One region of the Streptomyces sp. NPDC048254 genome, then DNA from elsewhere that is predicted to be linked to it. Evidence: riboswitches for the same ligand, from Rfam matches in the RefSeq annotation. Region 1 holds a riboswitch; each other region holds the start of a gene.
The links. A riboswitch is a leader RNA that binds a small molecule or an ion and turns the genes downstream of it on or off. The one in region 1 is predicted to bind S-adenosylmethionine.

Region 2: it holds a riboswitch for S-adenosylmethionine, as region 1 does, so the genes downstream of both, ACGFZQ_RS35035 (putative leader peptide) here and thrC (threonine synthase) in region 1, are expected to answer to the same signal.
Region 3: it holds a riboswitch for S-adenosylmethionine, as region 1 does, so the genes downstream of both, ACGFZQ_RS30160 (aminotransferase class V-fold PLP-dependent enzyme) here and thrC (threonine synthase) in region 1, are expected to answer to the same signal.
Region 4: it holds a riboswitch for S-adenosylmethionine, as region 1 does, so the genes downstream of both, ACGFZQ_RS32415 (amino acid ABC transporter permease) here and thrC (threonine synthase) in region 1, are expected to answer to the same signal.

The regions. Positions count from the first base shown of each region.
Region 1 is NZ_JBICZJ010000009.1:272,060-274,254, forward strand. Features, by position in the region: gene thrC (threonine synthase) at 1-809, opposite strand, end outside; SAM riboswitch class I at 828-1,000, opposite strand; gene ACGFZQ_RS25825 (glucosyl-3-phosphoglycerate synthase) at 1,158-2,102, shown strand; gene ACGFZQ_RS25830 (trehalose-6-phosphate synthase) at 2,185-2,195, shown strand, end outside.
Region 2 is NZ_JBICZJ010000015.1:113,675-115,869, forward strand. Features, by position in the region: gene ACGFZQ_RS35030 (MFS transporter) at 1-448, opposite strand, end outside; SAM riboswitch class IV at 807-920, shown strand; gene ACGFZQ_RS35035 (putative leader peptide) at 956-1,072, shown strand; gene ACGFZQ_RS35040 (ABC transporter substrate-binding protein) at 1,308-2,195, shown strand, end outside.
Region 3 is NZ_JBICZJ010000011.1:284,721-286,915, reverse strand. Features, by position in the region: gene ACGFZQ_RS30160 (aminotransferase class V-fold PLP-dependent enzyme) at 1-910, opposite strand, end outside; SAM riboswitch class IV at 1,055-1,171, opposite strand; gene trpD (anthranilate phosphoribosyltransferase) at 1,271-2,195, opposite strand, start outside.
Region 4 is NZ_JBICZJ010000013.1:70,568-72,762, reverse strand. Features, by position in the region: gene ACGFZQ_RS32420 (amino acid ABC transporter ATP-binding protein) at 1-175, opposite strand, end outside; gene ACGFZQ_RS32415 (amino acid ABC transporter permease) at 172-1,152, opposite strand; SAM riboswitch class IV at 1,543-1,666, opposite strand; gene ACGFZQ_RS32410 (glutathione S-transferase C-terminal domain-containing protein) at 1,744-2,195, opposite strand, start outside.

The DNA.
Region 1 (2,195 bases):
ATCTTCGTGAGCTGCGAGCCGGAGGCGATCGGGACGACCAGCTGGTCCGGGATCCGCCAGCCGAGCTGCTCGCAGATCTCGTACGCCAGGGTCTTGGAGCCCTCCGCGTAGTACGGCCGCAGGTTGACGTTGACGAAGCCCCAGCCCTCGCCGGCCGAGTCACCGATCAGCTCGGAGCAGAAACGGTTCACGTCGTCGTAGTTGCCCTCGATGCCGACGAGCTCGCCGCCGTAGATCGCGGCCATGACGATCTTGCCCTGCTCCAGGTCGTGCGGGATGAACACGCAGGAGCGGAAGCCGGCCCGGGCGGCGGCGGCACCGACCGCGCCGGCGAGGTTGCCGGTGGAGGAGCAGGAGAGCGTGGTGTAACCGAAGGCGCGCGCGGCCTCGACGGCCTGGGCGACGACCCGGTCCTTGAAGGAGTGCGTCGGGTTGCCGGAGTCGTCCTTGACGTACAGGCCGCCGGTGACGCCCAGCTCCTTCGCCAGGTTGTCGGCCTGGACGAGCTTGGTCCAGCCCGGGTTGATGTTCGGCTTGGTCGCCACGTCCGCGGGGACGGGCAGCAGCGGCGCGTAACGCCAGATGTTCGCGGGACCCGCTTCGATCCGCTTCCGCAGCTCCTCGGTGTCGTAGGCCGAGAAGTCGTACGCGATTTCGAGCGGGCCGAAACACTCCTCGCAGGCGAACACCGGGCCGAGCGGCACGCGGTGGCCGCACTCGCGGCAGCTCAGGGCGGTGGCGGGACCGAGATCGACGGGCGCGGAGCCGGTCGTGGAGTCGGTGGTGGTCGCAGCAGTCTGCACAGCCATGTGAGGCGAGGCCCTTTCTCCTCATCTTCCTCACGACGCATCTCGCCGTGAGACGGATTTGGCACCTTCCCTAGCCGGGAGCCTCGCGAGTGATCGACGCTGATCAGCAGTGATCAGCGATCCACGAGTAACCGACTGGAGGGTTGCCGGGGCTTCATCGGGCCGTATCCCTCTGCCCCTCTGGATGAGCGGTATGTAGTTGTCAACGCCCGGTGACCCCCGGACATGCGATGGTCATCGGCGTTGTTCAAGACTGTAACCGAAGGCCAGGACAGTTGAGAGAGTCGTCCGAACCGCGAGATGGATCACACCTCGCAGTGTGACCGTGACAGTGAGGAGCCGCTGACTGTGCTGGAAGAAGTCGAGCGCTGGCTGGCCACCCGCTCCTGGTCCATGAACGACCGCCCGCTGCACCGGATACTCGCCGCCAAGCAGCGCACCGGTCAGTCCGTCTCCGTCGTGCTGCCCGCGCTCAACGAGGAGGAGACGGTCGGCGACATCGTCGCGATCATCCGTCACGACCTCATGCGGCAGGTGCCGCTCGTCGACGAGATCGTGGTCGTCGACTCCGGCTCCACCGACCGTACGGCGGCGGTCGCCGCGGCGGCCGGCGCCCGGGTCGTCCACCGCGACACGATCCTGCCGCGCATCCCCGCCGTCCCCGGCAAGGGCGAGGTCCTCTGGCGCTCCCTCCTCGTCACCACCGGGGACATCGTCTGCTTCATCGACGCCGACCTGCGTGACTTCTCCTCCGACTTCGTCACCGGGATCGTCGGCCCGCTGCTGACCGACCCGGACGTCGACCTGGTCAAGGCGATGTACGACCGCCCGCTCGCCGGCTCGGCCGGACAGGGCGGCCGGGTCACCGAACTGATGGCCCGCCCGCTGCTGAACATGCACTGGCCGCAGCTGGCCGGGTTCGTCCAGCCGCTCGGCGGCGAGTACGCGGCCCGCCGCTCGCTCCTCGAACAGCTCCCCTTCCCGGTCGGCTACGGCGTGGAGCTGGGCATGCTGGTCGACGCCCTGCACCTGGTCGGCCTGGACGCCCTCGCCCAGGTCGACGTGGGGGTCCGCAAACACCGTCACCAGGACGGCCAGGCCCTTGGCCGGATGTCCGCCGCGATCTACCGCACCGCGCAGCTGCGGCTGGCCCGCGGGCATCTGATCCGGCCCGCCCTGACCCAGTTCGAACGGGGCGAGGACGGCTTCGAGCCGCGCACCTACTCCGTGGACACCGAGGAACGGCCGCCGATGGCGGAGATCGCCGAGTACGCCGAGCGCCGGGTGGCGTGACTTCGTCGTACGGCCGTATACGGCGGCGCGTCGGGCGTAGCCGTACGTTTGAGCGTTTCCGGGCCGGGCTAGGTTGTGGCGTATGGCTTCCAC
Region 2 (2,195 bases), on a different contig from region 1:
CCGCCGCCTTCGGGATCAGGGGCCGGCCGACCAGTTCGGTGACGAAGGACAGGCGTGCCGGGTTCTCCACCGTGAACACGCAGCCGAGCGCGAAGGACAGGACGTACAGCAGCCACAGCGCGGCATGGCCGGAGAACACGATGACCGTCAGGAGCAGGGCCTGGACCGCGTACAGCGTCTGGGTCCACAGGAGAAGGGTCCGGCGGTCGTACCGGTCGGCGACGACCCCGCCCCACAGGCCGAACAGCAGCACGGGGGCGAACTGGAGCCCGGCGATCCAGCCGAGCGCGGTTCCGCTGTGGGTGAGCGTCAGGACGAACCAGTCCAGCGCGACACCCTGCATGGCGCTGCCGATGTTGGACACCAGGCCCGTGCTCCAGTAGATCCGGTAGTCACGGACCCGCAGCGCGGCGAACACCCCTGTCGGAGCAATGCTGTTGACGGCCATGCCTCTCATTCCGACGGTTTGCGGCGGGGCGGTCGGGGGGTGCGCGACGGACGCGCCGGCGAAAAGGGCCGCGCGGCGTGTTCACGCGCTTCGAGGAGACGGAGCTGAGCTGAGCTGAGCTGAGGGGAGCGAGTGGTCAGCGACAGGTCTGGTCGAACTGGTCGGCGCGACGGCCCGCCCAGAACGGGTCGAGCCGCACGGTGCGTGCCTGACCTGCGGTCTCCATGGCCGGATCAAAGCACACGGCACAAGGTGCGTCCACCATGCGTCCCGGAACATGAGACGGTCGCGCCTTCTCGAACAGGGCGTCCGGTTGCGGCATTGACGTACGACAAAACCGATCCGTACGATCGCCAACGGCATTGAGTGTCAGCGTCAAGCCCTGGCTCGCTGACCGGCAACCCTCCCCCGCGGTGGGGTGCTCCAGGTGAAAGCCCGGCGGGATCACCGATGACTCCCGCAAGCGCGTGGCCCCGTGACCGGGGCCGGAGACGAGGAGGGACCGGCATGCGACACAGCGATCACCCGGCTGCCTCCCCCGCCGACGCCACGGCGTACTCCCGGCTCTCGCGCCGGCGCCACATAGATCTGAAGCGCTCGACCAGCTGCCTCTGTCGGCTCTGACCGGCCCGCCTGCCGCCGGCTGACCTCCGTCACCGGCCACGGCTCCTTCGCGCCGCCCTTCCCCTCGCCACCGGTCCACGGTGTCGTCCCCCTGCCTCCGTTCGCCCTCCGTCTGCACAGCGCGTCTCCCGGCCGGCGCCGATCCGGCCGGGGCCGCACGCCCCTGCACGGCCGTGCCTCGCGCCCCGAAGCCCGGCACCCCGTGCCGGGTGACACGAGTAGGAGAAAGCCCTCCGTGACTGCACTCCCGGATTTCAGACCCTCCCGATGGGCGCCCCTGGCCGCGCTCCTGACCACCAGCGTCCTGCTGACCGCGTGCGGTTCGGGCGACGACGGCTCCGGCGGCGGAAGCGGCCAGGCGAAGTCCGGCGGCACCCTGACCTTCGCGGTGGGATCCGACGCCGGCTGCGTGGATCCGCAGCAGGTCGGCAGCAACGACACCATCTATTCGGTGCGCCAGATCGTGGACTCTCTGACCGACCAGGACCCGAAGACCGGCAAGATCGTGCCGTGGCTCGCCAAGAGCTGGGACATCAGTGCCGACGCGACGACGTTCACGTTCCATCTGCGCTCGGGGGTCACCTTCAGCGACGGGTCGAAGCTGACCGCGCAGGTAGTCAAGGACAACTTCGACGCGGTGCCGGGCCTCGGCGCCCTGGGCACCCTCGCCGAGGGCTATCTGAGCGGCGTCAAGAGCACCACCGTGGTCGACCCGCTCACCGTCAAGGTGGCGTTCGAGCAGCCCAACGCCCAGTTCCTCCAGGCGACTTCGACCCACTCGCTGGGTATCGAATCCTCGGCGAGCGTCAAGAAGTCCCCGCAGCAGAAGTGCAGTGACGGCGTGGTCGGCTCCGGGCCGTTCGTGCTGAAGCAGTACGCGCAGAACCAGTCGGTCACCCTGGACAGGCGGACCGGGTACGACTGGGGTTCCTCGCTGTGGTCGAAGAAGGGCGCGGCCTATCTGGACAAGCTGGTGTTCAAGGTCGTACCCGAGGCGGGGGTGCGGGCCGGCAGTCTCCGGTCCGGGCAGGTGGACGTGATCAGCAGCGTCGGCAAGGCCAACGAGGCGGCGCTCAAGGGCGGCCAGGTCGCCCTCCGGAGCCGGGCCAACCCCGGTGTGGTG
Region 3 (2,195 bases), on a different contig from region 1:
CGATGGAGTAGGCGCCGATGACGTTGGGCGACCCGGCCTCGTGCCGCGCGGCGCTCTCGTGCCACTCCACGGCCACTCCCCCGTCCTCGCGCCGGGTGACCCTGCGGCTGGCGCCGCCGCCCGCGAGGTAGGGCTCGGCGGCCTGGAGCCAGTCGGCGCGGCCCGCGAGGACGCCGGAGCCGAAGGGGGCGTACAGCTTGTGGCCGGAGAAGGCGACCCAGTCGACGTCGAGGTCACGGACGGAGACCGGGTGGTGGGGGGCCAGCTGGGCCGCGTCCAGGACGATCCGGGCGCCGTGCGCGTGCGCGGCGGCGGCCAGCTCGCGGACCGGCCACAGTTCGCCGGTGACGTTCGAGGCGCCGGTGACGCAGACCAGGGCCGGCCCGTAGCCCCCTTCAATGGACACAGTGCGGTCGGCCAGGGCGCGCTCCAGGGTCGCCACCGCCTGCCGCGGGGTGCGCGGGGCGTTGAGGTAGGTGACCCGGGCGTCCTGCCAGGGCAGCAGGGAGGCGTGGTGCTCGGTCTCGAAGACGAAGACCTGGCAGTCGGCGGGCAGGGCGCGGGCCAGGAGGTTCAGGGAGTCCGTCGTGGAGCGGGTGAAGACCAGCTGGTCGTCGGGGCGGCAGTCGAGGAACTCGGCGACGGTCTTCCGGGCGTTCTCGAAGAGGTCGGTCGACAGCTGGGAGAGGTAGCCGGCACCGCGGTGGACGCTGCCGTAGTAGGGCGCGTAGGCCGCCACGTCGTCCCAGACCCGCTGGAGCGCGGGGGCGCTGGCCGCGTAGTCGAGGGCGGCGTAGGAGACCTCGCCGCCGGTGACGAGCGGGACGGTGACATCCCGCCCCAGAACGGGCAGCGGCCCCGGAATGTTGCTGCAAACGGGCTGGGCGGAGGCAGCGGTGGAGACGGACATGGCGGAACTCCCGTGAGAGGAAAGAAGAAAGTGAAAAGGGGTGCGCGGAAGTGGGGCTCGACGCCCTAGCGCATTCGCTTGCTCACGGGAGACTCCCTCGATGACCAGGATCCCTGGGCTGTGCTCTTTCAGAAGAGCGTGAGGGATCCGCGCTTGCCGCAGACCTCACTGCCTACGGCCTGGTCTTCACCCGGGGCACCCCGCCACGGACGGAGGGTTGCCGGACAGTCGGCCGGGGCCTCATGACTGTCACTCATGACCTGACTGAGAACGTAGATGAAGTGATCGCCGGCGCGCAACTTCTGTCCGGATGACGGACTGACGAGGGCGCCGGCGCCACGTGCTCTTCCCGCTCGGCGCCTACCGGTTGGTCGCCGCCGCCCAGCGCTCCAGCACCCGCTTGGCCGCGCCCGAGTCGATCGACTCCGCCGCCCTGTCCATGCCGGCCCGGATCTGCTCGGCCAGCGTTCCGGTGCCCGGGTCCAGGGCCACCAGCGCCGCCGCCGAGTTCAGCAGGACCGCGTCGCGGACCGGGCCCGTCTCGCCGTCCAGGAGCCGGCGGGCGACCTCCGCGTTGTACGACGGGTCGCCGCCGCGCAGCGCCTCCACCGGGACCAGCTCGATGCCGACGTCCCGCGGGTCGAAGGTCTCCTCGGTGACCTTGCCGTCGCGGACGATCCAGACGTGGGACGTGGCGGTGGTCGTCAGCTCGTCGAGGCCGTCGTCGCCGCGGAAGACCAGGGAGGAGTTGCCGCGTTCCGCGAAGACGCCCGCGACGACCGGCGCCATGCGCGGATCCGCGACGCCGACCGCCTGGGCCCGCACCTGCGCGGGGTTGGTCAGCGGGCCGAGGATGTTGAACACCGTGCGGATGCCCAGCTGGCCGCGGGCCGCGCCCGCATGGCGCAGCGCCGGGTGGAACTTGACGGCGAAGCAGAAGGTGATGCCGGCCTCCTCGGCGACCTCGGCGACCCGCTGCGGGGTCAGATCGAGGTTGACGCCGAGCTTCTCCAGGACATCCGAGGCACCGGACGCGGAGGACGCCGCCCGGTTGCCGTGCTTGACGACCTTCGCCCCGGCGCCGGCCACCACCAGTGCCGACATCGTGGAGATGTTCACCGTCTTGGCGCCGTCACCGCCGGTGCCGACGATGTCCACCGTGCGGCCCGGTACCTCGATGACGTTGGCGTGCGCGTACATCGTGCGGACCAGGCCGTTGATCTCGTCGACCGTCTCGCCCTTGGCCCGCAGGGCGACGACGAAGCCCGCGATCTGGGCGTCGGTC
Region 4 (2,195 bases), on a different contig from region 1:
GGTTGACCACCCTCAGCAGCGTGGACTTGCCGGAGCCGGACGGGCCGAGGATGACGGTGACCTCGCCGGGGCGGACGGTCAGGTCGATGCCGTCGAGGACGCGGTGGGCGCCGTACGACTTGTGGACGTCGTGGATCTCCAGGGCGGCGGGCGCGATGTCCGGTGCGGTGGTCATGCGGCGGCCTCCCGGCGTATCCGTTCCCGCAGGTCGCCGAGGCCGGTGCGGAGTTTCTGGAGGGGGGTCGGCGGCAGCGTGCGGGTGGCGCCGCGGGCGAAGTACCGCTCGACGTAGAACTGGACGACGGAGACGGCGCTGGTCAGGATCAGGTACCAGACGGTGGCCACGAGCAGCAGCGGCACGATGTCGCCGGGGTAGGTGCTGCCCATGGACTGCACCGAGCCGAAGAGGTCGAGCAGCGAGACGTAGAACACCAGGGACGTGCCCTTGATCAGCCCGATGAGCTGGTTGACGTAGTTCGGCACGATGGAGCGCAGGGCCTGCGGGAAGACGATCCGGGTGAACTGGTAGCTCTTGGGCAGGCCGAGTGCGGCGGCCGCCTCGTGCTGGCCCTGGTCGACGGAGAGGATGCCGCCGCGGACCACCTCGGCCGCGTAGGCCGCCTCGTTGAGGCTGAGGCCGACCACGGCGACCACCATGTCGGTGGCGAGTTTCGACTCGTCGAAGCTGACGAAGGACGGGCCGAAGGGCACGCCCAGGCTCAACGTCTGGTACAGGGCCGAGAAGTTGTAGAGGAAGATCAGCAGGACGATCAGCGGGATCGAGCGGAACAGCCAGGTGTAGGTCCAGCTCACCGCCCGCAGCACGGGGCTGCCGGAGAGCCGGGCGACGGCCAGCACGACGCCGCCGAGGAGGCCCAGCACGGCGCTGAGCGCGGCGACTTCGAGGGTGACGACGAGGCCGTCGAGGATGGTGGGCCGCAGGAACCAGTAGCGGAACCGGTCCCACTGGTAGAAGGGGTTGGTGGCCAGTCCGTGCGCGAACTGCGCGACGACCACCAGGACGACGGCGGTGGCGATCCACCGGCCGGGGCGGCGCAGTGGCTGAACTCGCTGTGCCTTGATGGGTTTTGACGCTTCGTCAGTGGGCGGCGGTGCCTCGGCGAGGGACACGGTGCCTGGGGGTTCGGTCATGGCGGGCTCCGGCGGAGTCGGACACCCCGGGTCCCACGGCCGGACCGCACGACCGGGCCGCATGCGGGCGGACGGCACGGTGCACGGGGGCGCGCGGGGCAGGGGGGCTGGGCGGACGGCGGCACACCGGGCGGCCGGTGCTTCGACGGGGACGCTGAGGCGCGAAGCTGCGGGAAGCCGGCGGAAGAGCCTGGTCAGACCCGACAGCGGGCGCAGCCCGGTGCGGTACACGCGCTACACAGGGCGCTGTTGACACGGAGCAGGTCGACGGCACGGTCGGCGACGAGCGGGCTCGGATACGGGCGTACGCAGCCCGAGGTGCGGCGCTCGGCCGTCCTGGAAGCTGCGTACATGTCCGTCACCTGTCACTGTCGTGCTGGCCCCCGGGGGGCCTCGCGCTTACCGAATCGTCGCTTGCCGAAACGTCATCGGTCCGGTCGTCACCTGGGGCACCCCACCGCGATGCGAGGGTTGCCGGTCAGCAAGCCAGGGCTTGACGCTGACGCTCTTGACCGTTCTGGTCCGTAAGTAACGCAGTTGCCCGAACGAATGTCAACGCCTGTCCGACTGGCGAAACGGTTCGGGCCGCTCTCACCTGCGCGGAACGCCGGGTGCGTCCGCCGCGTGGCCCGCCCAGTCCAGGATCTGGACGGCCGCGCCGGCGGCTTCCAGACCCTGGCAACGGCCGTGGTGGCGGCGGGCGATGCCGTCGAGGTCGAGGTGGGCGCCGAAGGCCGGGTGGGCGGCCAGCCGGCGGGCGTAGGCCCACAGCACCGGGTGGCCGGCGACGGCGTGCACGGCGGCGGCGTCCAGGTGATTGCGGTGCACGGTGTCGAGTTGCACCAGGGTCACCCACAACTCGACGTCTGCTGCCGTGAGTTGACCGCCGACCAGGAACTCCGCCCCGGTCAGCCGGCGCTCCAGCTCGTCCAGGGCGGCGAGCAGCACCTCCAGCGCCCCCGGGTCGCCACCCGCTCGGCCGGCGTGCTGTGCCGCCTGCTCGATGCCCTCGGCGCACAGCCGCTCGACGGCCTCGATCTCGG